Regions from separate parts of the Streptomyces sp. TN58 genome, predicted to be linked through region 2. Evidence: predicted binding sites of a transcription regulator. Region 2 holds the regulator's gene; the other holds the start of a gene.
What was found. Region 2 encodes HrcA, which represses chaperone genes, less so after heat shock. Its sites were predicted from a motif close to TTNGCACTCNGNNNNNCNGAGTGCNAA; they were not measured.
Positions count from the first base shown of each region.

Region 1 (9,121 bases), 900 kb from region 2:
GTCCTGCCGGGGGCGAGGCCGTCGAACTCCGCGCCGAGCGGGCGGTCGTACATCGCCTTGACGAACTGCACCTCGGGGTCGGTGAGCAGCGGGCCGACGATCCCGGAGACGAAGGAGGCGGAGAAGTCGCGCAGGTCGGCGTCGACGAAGCAGACGATGTCGCCAATGGTGGCCAGCAGCGAGCGCCACAGCACCTCGCCCTTGCCGGGCAGCGCCGGGATCCGCGGCAGGATCTCGTCGCGGTGCACCACCCGGGCGCCCGCCTTGGCCGCGACCTCGGCGGTCCGGTCGGCGGAGCCGGAGTCGACCACGACCAGCTCGTCCACGAGGGGGACCGGCAGTCCCTCGATCAGCTCACGCCGGACGACCTCGACGATCGCGCCGACCGTCGCCTCCTCGTCCAGCGCGGGCAGCACCACGGAGACCGTGGTCCCGGCCGCCCGTTTGAGGTCGAGCAGCTGGTCGAGCGGTCGGTCGGCGGCGGACCAGGAGCGGTCGGCCAGCCAGCGCTCCACCTCTTCCAGCACCCTCAGCACTCCCTGCTCGTCGGCGTTATCGGCCGTTATGTGATCCATCTCGCGGTTCGGACGGCTGTCTCAACCGCCCGCCCCTTCGGTTACAGTCTTGAACAACGCGAAGGACCACCGCATGCCGGGGTCCCCCGCGTACAAACGCACCGGCGCGCCGCAGAGCGCGTATGCCGGTGCCATACCGCTCATCCAGAGGGGCAGAGGGACACGGCCCGTTGAAGCCCCGGCAACCCTCCAGTCGGTTCTCGCGATCGCGCAGCAGCGCTCGTCGACGAGGTCCCCGGCTAGGGAAGGTGCCAATTCCGTCTCATGGCGAAATGCGCCATGGGGAAGATGAGGAGAAAGGGCCTCGCCATCATGGCTGCACAGACTGTCGCCACCTCTGTCGATCTCGGACCTGCCACCGGCCTTTCGTGTCGCGAGTGCGGTACCCGCTTCGAGCTCGGTCCCATCTTCGCGTGCGCCGAGTGCTTCGGGCCGCTGGAAGTCGCCTACGAGCTCCCGACCGGTGACCCGGCGGCCCTGCGCGCCGCGATCGAGGCCGGCCCGAACAACATCTGGCGCTACGCGCCGCTGCTGCCCGTCCCCGCCGACGTGGCGTCCAAGCCCAGCCTGAACCCCGGCTTCACCAAGCTCGTCGACGCGGAGAACCTGGCCAAGGAGCTGGGCGTCACCGGCAAGCTGTACGTCAAGGACGACTCCGGCAACCCGACGCACTCCTTCAAGGACCGCGTCGTCGCCATCGCCGTCGAGGCCGCCCGCGCCTTCGGCTTCACCACCCTGTCCTGCTCCTCCACCGGCAACCTGGCCGGCGCCGTCGGCGCCGCGGCCGCCCGGGCCGGCTTCCGCTCCTGCGTGTTCATCCCGCACGACCTGGAGCAGGGCAAGGTCGTCATGGCCGGTGTGTACGGCGGCGACCTGGTCGGCATCGAGGGCAACTACGACGACGTCAACCGCTTCTGCTCCGAGCTCATCGGCGACCCGCTGGGCGAGGGCTGGGGCTTCGTCAACGTCAACCTGCGCCCGTACTACGGCGAGGGCTCCAAGACCCTGGCGTACGAGATCTGCGAGCAGCTCGGCTGGCAGCTGCCTGACCAGATCGTCATCCCGATCGCGTCCGGCTCCCAGCTCACGAAGATCGACAAGGGTCTGCAGGAGCTGATCAGGCTCGGTCTCGTAGAGGACAAGCCGTACAAGATCTTCGGCGCCCAGGCCGAGGGCTGCTCCCCGGTGTCGACCGCCTTCAAGGCCGGGCACGACGTGGTCCGCCCGCAGAAGCCGAACACCATCGCCAAGTCCCTCGCCATCGGCAACCCGGCGGACGGCCCGTACGTCCTGGACATCGCGCGACGCACCGGCGGCTTCGTCGAGGACGTGACCGACGAGCAGGTCGTCGAGGCCATCAAGATCCTCGCGCAGACCGAGGGCATCTTCGCCGAGACCGCGGGCGGCGTGACCGTCGGCGTGACGAAGAAGCTCATCGAGAACGGTCAGCTCGACCCGGCGCTGACCACCGTCGTCCTGAACACCGGCGACGGCCTCAAGACCCTGGAGGCGGTGGCTGCAGACAGCGGGCAGACCGCCACCATCCGCCCCAGCCTGGACGCGTTCCGCGCCGCCGGCCTGGCCTGACCACCCTCCCCGCACTACCGGAAAGGCAGTAGCGCCATGAGCGTCAACGTCCGCATCCCCACCATCCTGCGCACCTACACCGGCGGTCAGGCCGAGGTCCCGGCCGAGGGCGCGACCCTCGCCGAGGTCATCGAGTCCCTGGAGAAGAACCACCCGGGCATCGCCGCGCGCGTCCTGGACGACCAGGGCAAGCTCCGCCGCTTCGTGAACGTCTACGTCAACGACGACGACGTGCGCTTCGAGGGCGGGCTGGAGGCGGTGACGCCGGACGGCGCCGGCGTCTCGATCATCCCGGCGGTCGCGGGCGGCTGCTGATCCGGGCCGAGCCCGTCGAGAAACCGTAATTACCCCCTCCGCTAAAAGCGGAGGGGGTAATTCTGTTTGATTGGGCACGGTAGAGTTGGGGAAGTCCCCTCCGCTGGACTTGCCCGCTGCATATGAACGGGTCGCGTGAGGGTCGACATCGGGTCAATGTGCGGGCGCGGTATGGGGCTTTGGCGAGATATGTCAGGCCCGAGTTGCCCTGGAACATGGCAAATTTTCACTCTATTTCAATGTTTCTCGGTGTCCAGATTTCTCGTCGGATTGACCTGTTGCAGACAGCACTCGCGCAGATACATTCAGCCTCGGTCGAAGCGTTCCGACGCAAGTTCTGACCCGGTAACGCGAAGTGCGTTCCCGCGCAAGGGCCGGTAATAGGGGAGTTAGGCATGGCTCAGGGCACCGTCAAGTGGTTCAACGCGGAGAAGGGCTACGGCTTCATCGCGGTCGACGGTGGTGCGGATGTGTTCGTCCACTACAGCGCCATCCAGATGGACGGGTACCGCACCCTTGAAGAGGGTCAGCGGGTCGAGTTCGAGATCTCGCAGGGCCAGAAGGGTCCGCAGGCGGACATGGTCAAGCTCGCGCTCGGCTAGTCCCGGAGCATCGACCACCGACGCTCGGTCTTCCGTCGAAGACCCCGGAAGACCCACGAGGGGCCCACATCCCGCACACGGGATGTGGGCCCCTCGCGTGTCACCTGCTGCTTCAGCGAAGCCGCTTGCACTCTCGGGGGCCGAGTGCTAATCATTGGCGTTAGCACTCTACGAGTGAGAGTGCTACTGAAACGAGGACCGGGTCGGTGAGGCCCGCAGGGTCCGGTGGGAAGGAACCGCCGGGCACGCAGGCCGTCCGTCGCGGGCGCGGGCGCGGTCCTGGGAGCAATCCACCGCTGTCCGGGAGGACCACTTCAGATGGCCAAGATCATTGCGTTCGACGAGGAGGCCCGGCGCGGCCTTGAGCGTGGGATGAACCAGCTCGCCGACGCCGTCAAGGTCACCCTTGGCCCCAAGGGTCGCAACGTCGTCCTTGAGAAGAAGTGGGGCGCCCCCACGATCACCAACGATGGTGTGTCCATCGCCAAGGAGATCGAGCTTGAGGACCCGTACGAGAAGATCGGCGCCGAGCTGGTCAAGGAAGTCGCCAAGAAGACGGACGACGTAGCCGGCGACGGTACGACCACCGCCACCGTCCTGGCCCAGGCGCTCGTCCGCGAGGGCCTGCGCAACGTGGCCGCCGGTGCCAACCCGATGGCCCTCAAGCGTGGTATCGAGAAGGCCGTCGAGGCCGTCTCCGCCGCCCTGCTCGCCCAGGCCAAGGATGTCGAGACCAAGGAGCAGATCGCTTCGACGGCCTCCATCTCCGCCGCCGACACCCAGATCGGCGAGCTCATCGCCGAGGCCATGGACAAGGTCGGCAAGGAAGGCGTCATCACCGTCGAGGAGTCCCAGACCTTCGGTCTGGAGCTGGAGCTCACCGAGGGTATGCGCTTCGACAAGGGCTACATCTCGGCGTACTTCGCCACCGACATGGAGCGCATGGAGTCGTCCCTCGACGACCCGTACATCCTGATCGTCAACTCCAAGATCGGCTCGGTCAAGGACCTGCTGCCGCTCCTGGAGAAGGTCATGCAGTCCGGCAAGCCGCTGCTGATCATCGCCGAGGACGTCGAGGGCGAGGCCCTGTCGACCCTGGTCGTCAACAAGATCCGCGGCACCTTCAAGTCCGTCGCCGTCAAGGCCCCGGGCTTCGGCGACCGCCGCAAGGCCATGCTCGGTGACATCGCCATCCTCACGGGCGGCACGGTCATCTCCGAGGAGGTCGGCCTCAAGCTGGAGAACGCCGGTCTCGACCTGCTCGGCCGCGCCCGCAAGGTCGTCATCACCAAGGACGAGACCACCATCGTCGACGGTGCCGGTGACAGCGACCAGGTCCAGGGCCGCGTGAACCAGATCCGCGCCGAGATCGAGAACTCCGACTCGGACTACGACCGCGAGAAGCTCCAGGAGCGCCTGGCGAAGCTGGCCGGCGGCGTGGCCGTCATCAAGGCCGGTGCCGCGACCGAGGTCGAGCTCAAGGAGCGCAAGCACCGCATCGAGGACGCCGTTCGCAACGCGAAGGCGGCCGTCGAGGAGGGCATCGTCGCCGGTGGTGGCGTGGCCCTGCTGCAGGCCTCCGCGGTCTTCGAGAAGCTGGAGCTCGACGGTGACGAGGCGACCGGCGCCAACGCCGTGAAGCTCGCGCTGGAGGCCCCGCTGAAGCAGATCGCCGTCAACGGTGGTCTTGAGGGCGGCGTCGTCGTGGAGAAGGTGCGCAACCTTCCGATCGGTCACGGCCTGAACGCCGCGTCCGGCGAGTACGTCGACATGATCGCCGAGGGCATCATCGACCCGGCGAAGGTCACGCGCTCCGCGCTGCAGAACGCCGCGTCGATCGCCGCGCTGTTCCTGACCACCGAGGCCGTCATCGCCGACAAGCCGGAGAAGGCCGCGGCCGCTCCGGGCGGCATGCCGGGCGGTGACATGGACTTCTGATCGGCCCTGTCGGCTGATCGGCTGTTCTCGAACGAGGGCGGCACCCCCACGGGGGTGCCGCCCTCGGGCGTTCCCGGGCCGGGTCGGCACGGTCAGATCGTGGTGTCGAGCGTGAAATCGAACGGCGCGGGGATGTGCAGCGGCTCGCCGAAGGACACCGTCGTACGGGCGCGGTACCCGTGGGGCGACGAGGTGTCCGCGAAACAGCCGTCGGGTACATGCGACTGGAGCTGCTCACGCAGCAGGCGCATGGGGCGGGAGTACCGGAGCCGGGAAAACGGTGACACGACGATCTTCCCCCGGATGAGCTCGGCCTTGAAGCCGTCTGGCGTGTCCATCTCCGCGACCGTGCGCAGAAGGTCCTCGAAGGCCGGCGGCGCCGGCGACGTCTCTGTGGGTGTGGCCCGCTCGATCATGATCGTCACCGTATTCCTCCGGATGGCGTGCAGCGCTGAGCCCGTGCCTCGTTTCAGGCTAGTGCCGCGGCGGGGCCCCGCCCGGCCCTCGGAGTGGTCTCCCCCGATCGGGCGGTGAAAACCGCTGGCCGGGGTGGGTGGGGGCGTGTGACCGTACGGCCATGGGGAACTCCGTCGCTCATCCGGTGCTGCGCACCGCCGATCCCGCCGATCCCGCCAAGGCGTACGCGAAGGCGCGCCATACGTCCGTACCGCCTCCCCGGCGCGACGGGCAGGGATGAGGACGGGTGGGGAGTTCGCGAGCCTATCCCGTCTACCGGACCGACGACATCGGGGAGGCGTACCGGCGGGCCCGGCTGCTGTGCGGGCGGATGAGGCCCCTCGAACCGGAGATGTGGCTGTGCGCGCGGACGGAGAGCGTCGCCGAGGCCCGGGGGATGGCGGCGCTGCTGCCGGCGGGCATGTTCGACCCGTCGGACTACTGGGCGGCGGCGGACACCTGGTACCTGGGTGCCGAACTGCCGCGCGACGACCGGGAGCTGGCGGCGGCGCTGCCGCTGACCGTCGACGCGTACGCGGCTCCCGGACCGGTGGAGCAGGCGTTCCTGCGGGCCTTGCGCGGAGGCGCGGCCACGATGCTGTGGCGGGGGGCATGGCCGGACGTGCCCGGGATACCGTCCTCGTCGGCCGACCCGACGAACCAGCGGGTGGAGCTGGACCTCAACGAGCAGCATCCCGATGGCCGGCACACCGTCTACGTACACTTCGCGACCGCCGACGAGGCGGGCGCCGCCCATCTCGCGGCCTTCGCCGGCGGGACGGTGCTCGGGCCCGTGCAGGTCGGCCGCTGACGAAGGCCGGACCGGGTCCGGTCCGGTCCGGTCCGGTCCCGCATAGGCTGGGCGTATGGCTGACCTCTTCGTCAAGATCTGCGGGCTCAGGACCGCGCCGGACGTCGACACCGCGGTAGCGGCCGGGGCGGATGCCGTCGGGTTCGTGTTCGCGCCCGGCAGCCCCCGTACCGTCGACGCCGCGACCGCGCGCGAGCTGGCCGCCCGGGTACCCGCCTCGGTGCTGACCGTCGGGGTGTTCCGGGGGCAGTCCGTCGAGGAGGTGCGCCGTTTCGCCGAGGAGAGCGGCGTACGGGGCGTGCAGCTGCACGGCGAGGAGGGTCCGGGGGACTTCGCGGCGCTGCGCGCCGAGGGCCGCACCCTGCTGCGGGCCACCGCCGAGCGGGTGCGGCGCTGCGGTGAGTACGGCGAGGACCTGCTGCTGCTCGACGCCCCCGACCCCGGCTCCGGCAGGCCGTGGAACTGGGGTGCGGCGGACTTCACCGCACCCGAGGGCCGGTGGCTGCTGGCCGGCGGGCTGAACCCGGGCAATGTGCGCCAGGCGCTCGCCGCCACCGGAGCCTGGGGTGTGGACGTCTCCAGTGGCGTCGAGCGGGAGCGCGGGGTCAAGTCGCCGGAGCTGATCCGCTCCTTCGTCGAGGCGGCGCGCGGAGCCTGAGGCCGTCAGGCGGCTGCGGCTGCGGTGGCGGTCCGGATGGCCTTCAGGGCCGTTTCGAGGGCCTGGTCGGCCGGGACGGGGAGGTCGGGGAGGACGCCGACGCCTTCCCAGTTGCTTCCGGTCACGGCGTTGACGGTGCGGGCGACCGGGACGGTCACCTGGATGTGTTCGGTGAGCGTGTGCCGGACGGTGGGGTGGGCTCCGCCCCGGGTGGTCTCGCCGACGAGGGTGGCACGGCCGTGCGCCTGCAGGGTGTAGGCGACGTCCTCGCCCCCGGAGAAGGTGACGGCGCTGGTCAGCACGTACACCGGCCGGTCGAGGTAGCGGGGCGCGGGCAGATGGGCGGTGGTCCAGAACTGGCGGGTCGTCCCGGTGGTCCGGTCGTGGATGTCGTGCAGGTGGACCTGGTCGTCGGGGAAGAAGTAGCTGGACCACATGGCGGCGCCCTCGGGCGCTCCGCCGAGGCAGGAGCGGAGGTCCAGGACCAGGGCGGAACTGCCGGCGGCGAGCTGCATGGCGGCGCCGATGACGGCCGCGCCCTCGTCGGCGACGGATATCCGCGTGATCTCGATGAGTGCGACGCCGTCGTCCAGCCGCTCCACGCGGCGTACGCCGTGGTTCTCGGCCCGGAGCAGCGAGAGGAACGCGGCGCGCCCGGCGTCCTGGTCCTCCGGCTCCAGCGACAGGGGCTCCTCGACCCACAGGAGCCGCAAGTGCTTGTCCGGGCACACCTCCTGGAAGTCGGCGGTGACGGCCCGGCAGAGAGCCGGGCCGTCGAGGTCCGCGTACGCGCCGGAGGCGAGGCGTTCCCGGATCGCGGAGCCGATCACCTCGGCCTTCTCGGGGAAGACGTAACCCGTCTCGATCTGCTGCAGGGCCTGCTCGATGATCTCTTCGTTCTTAGGCATGGTGGGCCATGTTAGATCGCGAACGGCCGTCCGCCCAGCGGTATTTGGGGCCTGACCCGCAGGGCGCCGCGCATGCGGTGCGGCGGACGGGGCACGAGATCGGCGAGGACGCCCCGTGTTCAGGAGGTGGAAGCCGTGCGCCGTACGAAGGTGCTGGACGCCTTTCCCGCCGGTGACCCTTACGGCAGTTGGCCCGCCGAGGAGTACGCGGCCAGGTGCCGGGAGCGCGGCCAGCGCGCGACCGTCGTGATGGACCTCGACAGGGACGCCTTCCTCGTCGTGGCCGTCGACGCGGACGCGCCGCACGGGCCGGCGCGACGGCCGTGACGGCTCGGGTCCGGCTGTAGGTACACGTGGGTCAAGAAGCCGCGCGCCAGATCGTCATGTCGGCCCGCAGCCAGCTGGGGTCCTTCGACAGGCCCGGCGCCGACTTGATGCCGATGACGAACAGCGCGACGTCCCCGGAGGCGTGCCGGACGCAGACTTCGCTGCCGGCCGCCATGACGTGCAGCGTCAGATCGTGTTGCCGCGAGTTCTCCAGCTGTTCGCGGCACGTTTCGAGGTTGCCGGTGCCGGCTTTGCGGGGCATGGAGAACACGCTCGTGTCGCTCTCCATCCGGCAGCCGCTGGCCAGCCCGCACTTCATGCGGATGTCGCCGGTGCGGTCGCCGTCCTCGTGCTGCACGGGCTCCGTGAAGCTGAGGGAGTTCTCCTCGTTCAGCTTCAGCCCCGGATACGGGAGGGGCTTGGGTGGCTGTGGCGTGCTCGGCGCCGGGCTGGAGGAGGGCACGGGGATGGTGCCGTTCGGCGCCGTCGTCGGGCCGGACGACATGTTCGCGGTGGCCGCCTCCCGGCCCGCCGCCCGGTCCGTCCCGTCCATGAGCTTCCAGCCGAGGCCTGCCACTGCCAGCGCGCCGGTCATCGCCAGCGCGCCCGCGACCCGCGCGGCCCGCCGCCGCTTGTGCACCTCCGCCGTCGCCGCCGGCGCGTCCGCCGCCTGCTCCGCGGCTCCTGTCCGAGCCCCGTCCGGTGGGGCCGTCTGCGCCGCGCCGCCGGGCCGGGGCCGTGTCACCGGATCCGGTGTCTGCGCCTCCGGGCCCGCGACCTCCCGCCAGACCGCCGGTCCGCCGCCCGTTACGGCTTCCTCGCCCAGATACGCGCGGCACCACGCCAGGACCTTCGCCGGTGTGGCCCGGTCCTCCGGCGCGGTGGCCAGGCACATCGCGAACAGTGGCCGCAGCGGCTGGGGCAGTTGGGCCAGGTCGGGTTTG
Region 1 covers NZ_CP018870.1:3,326,275-3,335,395, reverse strand. Annotated here, with positions in the region: gene BSL84_RS15040 (glucosyl-3-phosphoglycerate synthase) at 1-527, opposite strand, end outside; SAM riboswitch class I at 713-870, shown strand; gene thrC (threonine synthase) at 864-2,162, shown strand; gene BSL84_RS15030 (MoaD/ThiS family protein) at 2,199-2,477, shown strand; gene BSL84_RS15025 (cold-shock protein) at 2,873-3,079, shown strand; gene groL (chaperonin GroEL) at 3,398-5,017, shown strand; gene BSL84_RS15015 (hypothetical protein) at 5,110-5,433, opposite strand; gene BSL84_RS15010 (hypothetical protein) at 5,721-6,284, shown strand; gene BSL84_RS15005 (phosphoribosylanthranilate isomerase) at 6,340-6,942, shown strand; gene BSL84_RS15000 (S41 family peptidase) at 6,948-7,850, opposite strand; gene BSL84_RS14995 (hypothetical protein) at 7,923-8,177, shown strand; gene BSL84_RS14990 (serine/threonine-protein kinase) at 8,209-9,121, opposite strand, start outside.
Region 1: a site for HrcA is predicted at 3,240-3,266, ahead of groL (chaperonin GroEL). Genes of this name have one in related genera too.

Region 2 (9,121 bases):
TCGACCTGCCGGCCGCCCAGCCGGAGAAGTTCGCCGAGGAGCTCGCGAACCTGGTCGGCTGCGACCCCGACGACGTGCTGCGCGTCTCGGCCAAGACCGGCATGGGCGTGGACGCCCTGCTGGACAAGGTCGTCGCCACCGTCCCGGCCCCGGTCGGCGTCAAGGACGCCCCCGCCCGCGCGATGATCTTCGACTCGGTCTACGACTCGTACCGCGGCGTCGTCACCTACGTCCGTGTGGTCGACGGCCAGCTCAACAAGCGCGAGCGCATCAGGATGATGTCCACCGGCGCCACCCACGAGCTGCTGGAGATCGGCGTCTCCTCCCCGGAGATGACCCCGGCCGACGGCATCGGCGTCGGCGAGGTGGGCTACATCATCACCGGCGTGAAGGACGTCCGCCAGTCCAAGGTCGGTGACACCATCACCAGCCTGAACAACGGCGCGACCGAGGCCCTCGGCGGCTACAAGGACCCGAAGCCGATGGTCTTCTCGGGCCTCTACCCGCTCGACGGCTCCGACTACCCGGACCTGCGCGAGGCCCTGGACAAGCTCCAGCTCAACGACGCCGCACTGGTCTACGAGCCCGAGACCTCCGCGGCGCTCGGCTTCGGCTTCCGCGTCGGCTTCCTCGGCCTGCTCCACCTGGACGTGGTCCGCGAGCGCCTGGAGCGCGAGTTCGGCCTCGACCTGATCGCCACCGCGCCGAACGTGGTCTACCGGGTCGTCCTGGAGGACGGCAAGGAGGTCACCGTCACCAACCCGAGCGAGTTCCCCGAAGGCAAGATCAAGGACGTCTTCGAGCCGGTCGTCCGGGCCACCGTGCTCGCCCCGACCGAGTTCATCGGCGCGATCATGGAACTGTGCCAGCAGCGCCGCGGCACGCTCCTCGGCATGGACTACCTCTCCGAGGACCGCGTCGAGATCCGCTACACCCTCCCGCTCGCCGAGATCGTCTTCGACTTCTTCGACCAGCTGAAGTCCAAGACGCGGGGCTACGCCTCCCTCGACTACGAGCCCACCGGCGAGCAGGCCTCCAGCCTGGTCAAGGTCGACATCCTGCTGCACGGCGACAAGGTCGACGCCTTCTCCGCCGTCTGCCACAAGGACGCCGCCTACGCCTACGGCGTGCGCCTCGTCGCCAAGCTGCGCGAGCTCATCCCGCGGCAGGCCTTCGAGGTGCCGGTCCAGGCCGCCATCGGCTCCCGCGTCATCGCCCGCGAGACCATCCGCGCCATCCGCAAGGACGTCCTCGCCAAGTGCTACGGCGGTGACATCTCCCGTAAGCGGAAGCTGCTGGAGAAGCAGAAGGAAGGCAAGAAGCGCATGAAGATGGTCGGCTCCGTGGAGGTCCCGCAGGAGGCCTTCATCGCCGTCCTCTCCAGTGACGAGTCCGGCGGCAAGAAGAAGTAGCCGCCCCTTACGTCACCCGGCGTACACAGGCCCCCGCGCTACGGCGAGGGGGCCTGTTTCGTTATGAAGCGGCCGCTCGCCAACTCTTACGCGGGCGCCGGACGCGCTCTAGTCTGATCACTGCTCGACGGTTACTCGCCAGTTTAAAGAAGTCAACGGCTGCAAACCCGCCAGTCCCAAGCGCCCCCAGCGCCCCACGCCCACGCACGCCGCGTGGTTTGGTCCGGAGGATGTCGTGAGCGACACACAGACCTATCTTGAGAACCGCCCGCCCACCGTGGCGGTGCTCTTCCGTGAGCGCGTCGCCGCGACGCCGAACGACGAGGCCTACCGCTACCCGGTGCCCGCGGCCGGCGGCCAGGGCGCCGCGGACGACTGGAAGTCCCTGAGCTGGAGCCAGGCGGCCGAACGGGTCTACGCCATCGCGGCCGGAATGATCTCCCTCGGCCTCGAAACGGAAGACCGCGTCGCGCTCGCCTCCAACACCCGGGTCGAGTGGATCCTGTCCGACCTCGGCGTGATGTGCGCCGGCGGCGCGGTCACCACGATCTACCCCAGCACCAACGCGGACGAGTCGGCGTTCATCCTCGCCGACTCCGAGAGCCGGGTCCTCATCGCCGAGGACGCCGCCCAGCTGGCCAAGGCCCGCGAGCGCCGCGCCGACCTGCCCAAGCTGCGCCACGTCGTGGTCCTGGAGGCCGCCGACGCGGTCGCCGCCGACGGCGACCCCGAGGGCTGGGTGCTCTCGCTGGCCGACCTGGAGGCGCTGGGCAAGGAGCACCTGGCCAAGCACCCGGAGGCCGTCGACGAGCGCATCGCGTCCATCACCCCCGAGCAGCTCGCCACCCTCATCTACACCTCCGGTACCACGGGCCGCCCCAAGGGCGTCCGGCTGCCGCACGACAACTGGTCGTACATGGCCAAGGCCATGGTCGCCACCGGGCTGATCGGCAAGGACGACGTCCAGTACCTGTGGCTGCCGCTCGCTCACGTCTTCGGCAAGGTGCTGACCTCCGGACAGATCGAGGCCGGGCACGTCACCGCCGTCGACGGCCGGATCGACAAGATCATCGAGAACCTGCCGGTGGTCCAGCCGACCTACATGGCGGCCGTCCCGCGCATCTTCGAAAAGGTCTACAACGGCGTGGCCGCCAAGGCCCGGGCCGCCGGCGGCGCCAAGTACAAGATCTTCCAGTGGTCCGCCGGCGTCGCCCGCGAGTACGCCAAGGTCACGCAGGACAACTTCCGCCGCACCGGCCGCGCGACCGCCCCCTTCGCGCTCACCACCAAGCACAAGGTCGCCGACGCGCTCGTCTACTCCAAGCTCCGCGACGCCTTCGGCGGCAGGCTGCGCGCGGCCGTGTCCGGCGCCTCCGCCCTCGCCCCCGAGATCGGCTTCTTCTTCTCCGGCGCGGGCGTCCACATCCTGGAGGGCTACGGCCTCACCGAGTCCAGCGCCGCTTCCTTCGTCAACCCGGGCGAGGCCTACCGCACCGGCACGGTCGGCAAGCCGCTTCCCGGCACCGAGGTCCGCATCGCCGACGACGGCGAGGTCCTGCTGCGCGGCCCCGGCATCATGCAGGGCTACCACGGCCAGCCGGACAAGACCGCCGAGGTCCTGGAGTCCGACGGCTGGCTGCACACGGGCGACATCGGAGAGCTGTCGGCCGACGGCTACCTGCGCATCACCGACCGCAAGAAGGACCTGATCAAGACCTCGGGCGGCAAGTACGTCGCCCCGGCGGAGATCGAGGGCCAGTTCAAGGCGATCTGCCCGTACGTGTCGACCATCGTCGTCCACGGCGCCGACCGGAACTTCTGCACCGCCCTGATCGCGCTCGACGAGCCGTCGATCCTGACCTGGGCCGCCGAGAACGGGCTGGAGGGACGGACGTACCAGGAGGTCCTGGCGGCGCCGGAGACCGACCGGCTCATCGAGACCTACGTCCAGACCCTCAACGAGGGCCTGCAGCGGTGGCAGACGGTCAAGAAGTTCCGGATCCTGCCGCGCGACCTGGACGTCGAGCACGGCGACCTCACGCCCAGCCTGAAGCTGAAGCGGCCGGTGGTCGAGCGTGAGTTCAAGCACCTGATCGAGGAGATGTACGAGGGGTCCCGCGAGGCCTGACGCCTTGCGCCGGCCCGGCGGGGCGGGGCGGCGACCCGCCCCGCACCCCCCTGCCGGCCCACCGCCCCGGACCCTCCGCCCCGCAGGAGCGGGGCGGAGCCCGGCGGCGGGTGCGGGATGATGGGGGCATGCCTTCCGCACTCCCCGACGGTGAACCCATGCCCGAGGACGGCTCGCTGCCGTCGCACGCCCTGGCGGGCGCCGGGGAGCGGCCGCTCGGCTTCTACCTGCACGTCCCGTACTGCGCCACGCGCTGCGGGTACTGCGACTTCAACACCTACACGGCCACCGAGCTGCGGGGCACCGGGGGCGTGCTCGCCTCCCGCGAGAACTACGCCGACACCCTGATCGACGAGGTCCGCCTCGCCCGGAAGGTCCTCGGCGACGACCCGCGGGCCGTCCGTACCGTCTTCGTCGGCGGCGGCACGCCGACGCTGCTGCCCGCCGCCGACCTCGTACGGATGCTCGCGGCGATCCGCGACGAGTTCGGCCTGGCCGACGACGCCGAGATCACCACGGAGGCCAACCCGGAGTCCGTGGACCCGGCGTACCTGGCCGAGCTGCGCGCCGGGGGCTTCAACCGGATCTCCTTCGGCATGCAGAGCGCCAAGCAGCACGTCCTGAAGGTCCTGGACCGCACCCACACCCCCGGGCGCCCCGAGGCGTGCGTGGCCGAGGCGCGCGCGGCGGGCTTCGAGCACGTCAACCTCGACCTGATCTACGGCACCCCCGGCGAGAGCGACCAGGACTGGCGGGACTCCCTCGCCGCCGCCCTGGCAGCCGGCCCGGACCACGTCAGCGCCTACGCGCTGATCGTCGAGGAGGGCACGCAGCTGGCCCGCCGGATCCGCCGCGGCGAGGTCCCCATGACCGACGACGACGTCCACGCCGACCGCTATCTGATCGCCGACGAGGTCATGGCCCAGGCCGGGTACTCCTGGTACGAGGTGTCGAACTGGGCCACCTCGCAGGCCGGGCGCTGCCTGCACAACGAGCTGTACTGGCGCGGCGCCGACTGGTGGGGCGCCGGGCCGGGCGCGCACTCGCACGTGGGCGGGGTGCGCTGGTGGAACGTCAAGCACCCCGGCGCCTACGCCGCCGCGCTCGCCGAGGGCCGCTCCCCGGGCGCGGGGCGCGAGCTGCTGTCGGACGAGGACCGCCGCGTGGAGCGGATCCTGCTGGAGCTGCGCCTCGTGGACGGCGTCCCGCTGTCCCTGCTCGCCTCGGCGGGCCTCGCGGCCTCCCGCAAGGCCCTCGCGGACGGGCTCCTGGAGCCGGGCCCCTACGAGGCCGGGCGGGCCGTGCTGACGCTGCGCGGGCGACTGCTGGCCGACGCGGTGGTCCGGGACCTGGTCGACTGATCACCTTCCCGGGTGAACCCGCGCGGATCCGGGTCGGCGCTGCCTACCCTGTTCCTAGCCTGTCGTCGTACCTCACGGCGGCAGAAACGGAGGGCCGGAGATGACCGCTGTGGACGATCAGCGCATGACCGAGTTCTTCGAGAGCCTCGCGGCTCCCGAGGGCGTCAAGGTCGAGCTCCTCCGGGGGGAAATCGTGATGATGGCCGGGCCCGACGTGGTCCACAACCTGATCGTGCTGTTCATCGCGCGTCAGATCCCCCCCGACCGCTGGTACCCGCTCCAGACCCAGGACGTGGCTATTCCGGGGGAGTCCTCCGAGCCCCAGCCCGATCTCGTCGTGGTCGCTCCGGAAGCGCTTCCGGAGGGCAGCGGTCGGCTCCTGCCGGTGCAGGCCGTCTCGCTCCTCGTCGAGGTCGTCTCGAAGACGAGCAAGGTGCGCGACTACGTGACGAAGCGCTCCATCTATGCCGCGGGCGGTGTTCCCGCCTACCTGATCGTCGACCCCTTCGAAGCGAAGTGCACGCTGCTCACCGAGCCGTTCGGCGGCGGGGACCAGGCCGACTACCGCACGGCGCGGACCAGCAAGTTCGCAGAACCGGTCCCGCTCGATGCCCTCGGCGTGACGCTCGACACCGGGCAGTTCGGCACCCTGCCGTAGATCAGTCCGGGGCCGTGACGAAGTCGATCAGTTCCTCCACGCGGCCCAGCAGGGTCGGCTCCAGGTCCTTGTAGGACGTCACCCGGGACAGGATGCGCTGCCAGGCGGCGCCGGTGTTCTCCGGCCAGCCCAGGGCCCGGCAGACGCCCGTCTTCCAGTCCTGGCCGCGCGGGACCACCGGCCAGGCGGCGATGCCCAGCGCGGACGGCTTCACCGCCTGCCAGACGTCCACGTACGGGTGGCCCACCACCAGCACGTCCGGCGAGGTCACCGCCGCCGCGATACGGGACTCCTTCGAGCCCGTCACCAGATGGTCCACCAGCACGCCCAGCCGGGCGTCCGGGGCCGGGCCGAACTCCGCCACCACGGCCGGGAGGTCGTCGACGCCCTCCAGGTACTCCACGACCACGCCCTCGATGCGCAGGTCGTCGCCCCACACCCGCTCCACCAGTTCGGCGTCGTGGCGGCCCTCGACGTAGATCCGGCCGGCCCGGGCCACCCGAGCGCGGGCGCCGGGGACCGCGATGGAGCCGGACGCCGTACGGGTGGGCACCGCCGGGCCGCGGGGCGGGCGGACCAGGGTGACCACCTCGCCGTCCAGCAGGAAGCCGCGCGGCTCCATCGGGAACACCCGGCGCCTGCCGAAGCGGTCCTCCAGGGTCACCGTGCCCGCCTCGCAGGCCACCACCGCGCCGCAGAAGTCCGTACCCGCCACCTCGACCACCAGGTCCGGTTCCACGGCGACCTCCGGCACGGCCTTGGGTCGCTTCCACTGCGGGGTCAGGTCGGGGGAGTACTCGCGCATCCGGCCGACACTAGGCAAGCCGCGCGCGTCCCGCCTACGACACGCCGGAACGGGCCTCCAGCGTGGCGCGTTGCGCACGCACGAACTCCGCGGTGACCACCGCTCCGTGACCGGGCACGTACAGCGCGTCCTCGCCGCCCAGCGACAGCAGCCGGTCCAGGGCGGCGGGCCACTGCCGCGGCATCGCGTCCGGGCCCGCCTGCGGCTCGCCCGACTCCTCGACCAGGTCCCCGCAGAACACCGTCTCGCGTTCGCCCGGGACGAAGACGGCCAGGTCGTGCCCGGTGTGGCCGGGCCCCACGTTGGCCAGCAGCACCTGCAGCCCGCCGAGGTCCAGCGTCCACTCGCCCGACACCGCGTGGCCCGGCACCACCATCAGGTCCACCGCCTCGGCCGCCTCGTCCGCCGCGAGCCCGTGCCGCACCGCGTCCCCGCGCAGCTCGTCGCGGTCCGCGACGAGGAGCTCGGCCAGCCCGACCGCCCCGTACACCTCGGCCCCGGGGAAGGCGGCCGCGCCCAGCACGTGATCGAAATGACCGTGCGTGAATGCGATATGGGTCACGCTCCGACCCGTCAGCCGCTCGGCCTCGGCCCGCACCTCCGCACCCTCGCGCACGCACGACCCGGGGTCGACCAGGAGGACCGACTCGTCCCCCACCACCAGCCCCACCGTGCAGTCCCACACCGGCAGACGCCGCCGGCCGGCCCGCCCGGTGAGCCGTTCCCAGCCCGCCTCTTCCCATCGCACGTCCATGCCGCGACGCTACCCTGGCGGGCCTCCCTTGCCAGGGTCTTACTACCCGGCCGTACACTGAGCGGGGGCTTCCTGGCACTCGAACGGACAGAGTGCCAACGAACGCCGGACACGGCAGAACACGGCAACACGGCAACAGATCACGCTGGAGGTGTGCGCGATGCTCAGCGAACGCAGACTCGAAGTGCTGCGCGCCATCGTCCAGGACTACGTCGGGACGGAGGAGCCGGTCGGCTCCAAGGCGCTCACCGAGCGGCACCGGCTCGGCGTCTCGCCCGCCACCGTGCGCAACGACATGGCGGTCCTGGAGGAGGAGGGCTACATCGCCCAGCCCCACACCAGCGCCGGCCGGATCCCCACCGACAAGGGCTACCGCCTCTTCGTCGACAAGCTGGCGGGCGTCAAGCCGCTGTCGACACCCGAGCGCCGGGCCATCCAGAACTTCCTCGACGGAGCCGTCGACCTCGACGACGTCGTCGGCCGCACGGTGCGGCTGCTCGCGCAGCTCACCCGGCAGGTCGCGGTCGTGCAGTACCCGAGCCTGACCCGGTCGACCGTCCGGCACGTGGAGCTGCTCTCGCTCGCCCCCGCGCGCCTGATGCTCGTACTGATCACGGACACCGGACGCGTCGAGCAGCGGCTCGTCGACTGCCCGAGCCCCTTCGGCGAGGCCTCTCTCGCCGACCTGCGGGCCCGCCTCAACAGCAGGGTCGTCGGCCGGCGCTTCACCGACGTGCCGCCGCTCGTCCAGGACCTCCCGGAGTCCTTCGAGGCCGACGACCGCGGCACGGTCTCCACCGTGCTGTCGACCCTTCTCGAAACGCTGGTCGAGGAGGCGGAGGAGCGGCTGATGATCGGCGGTACCGCCAATCTCACCCGCTTCGGACACGATTTCCCCCTGACGATCAGGCCGGTGCTGGAGGCGCTGGAGGAGCAGGTCGTGCTCCTCAAGCTGCTCGGCGAGGCCAACGAGTCGGGGATGGCCGTAAGGATCGGGCACGAGAACGCCTACGAGGGGCTCAACTCCACGTCGGTCGTCTCGGTCGGTTACGGTTCGGGCGGCGAAACGGTCGCCAAACTCGGCGTGGTCGGACCGACCCGCATGGACTACCCCGGAACGATGGGAGCGGTACGCGCAGTGGCACGTTACGTCGGACAGATCCTGGCGGAGTCGTAAGTGGCCACGGACTACTACGCCGTTCTCGGCGTACGCCGCGACGCATCTCAGGACGAGATCAAGAAGGCCTTCCGGCGCCTCGCGCGTGAACTCCACCCGGACGTCAATCCGGACCCGAAGACGCAGGAGCGCTTCAAGGAGATCAACGCGGCCTACGAGGTGCTCTCGGACCCGCAGAAGAAGCAGGTCTACGACCTCGGCGGCGACCCGCTGTCCTCCTCGGGCGGCGGCGGTGGGGCCGGAGGCTTCGGAGCGGGCGGCTTCGGCAACTTCTCCGACATCATGGACGCCTTCTTCGGCCAGGCCTCGCAGCGCGGCCCGCGCTCGCGGACCCGCCGAGGCCAGGACGCCATGATCCGCCTCGACCTGGAGCTGGACGAGGCGGCCTTCGGGACGACCAAGGACATCCAGGTCGACACGGCCGTCGTGTGCACCACCTGCTCCGGTGAGGGCGCCGCCCCCGGCACCTCGGCGCAGACATGTGACATGTGCCGCGGCCGCGGTGAGGTCTCGCAGGTCACCCGGTCCTTCCTGGGCCAGGTCATGACCTCGCGCCCCTGCCCCCAGTGCCAGGGCTTCGGTACCGTCGTCCCGACCCCGTGCCACGAGTGCGCGGGCGACGGCCGGGTCCGCTCCCGCCGCAGCCTCACGGTCAAGATCCCGGCCGGTGTCGAGAACGGCACCCGGATCCAGCTCGCGGGCGAGGGCGAGGTCGGCCCCGGCGGCGGCCCCGCCGGCGACCTGTACGTGGAGATCCACGAGCTGGCGCACCCGACCTTCCAGCGGCGCGGGGACGACCTGCACTGCACGGTCACCATCCCCATGA
Region 2 covers NZ_CP018870.1:2,429,721-2,438,841, reverse strand. Annotated here, with positions in the region: gene lepA (translation elongation factor 4) at 1-1,412, shown strand, start outside; gene BSL84_RS11150 (AMP-dependent synthetase/ligase) at 1,648-3,540, shown strand; gene hemW (radical SAM family heme chaperone HemW) at 3,669-4,901, shown strand; gene BSL84_RS11140 (Uma2 family endonuclease) at 5,002-5,559, shown strand; gene BSL84_RS11135 (DUF3097 domain-containing protein) at 5,561-6,364, opposite strand; gene BSL84_RS11130 (MBL fold metallo-hydrolase) at 6,399-7,118, opposite strand; gene hrcA (heat-inducible transcriptional repressor HrcA) at 7,279-8,295, shown strand; gene dnaJ (molecular chaperone DnaJ) at 8,296-9,121, shown strand, end outside.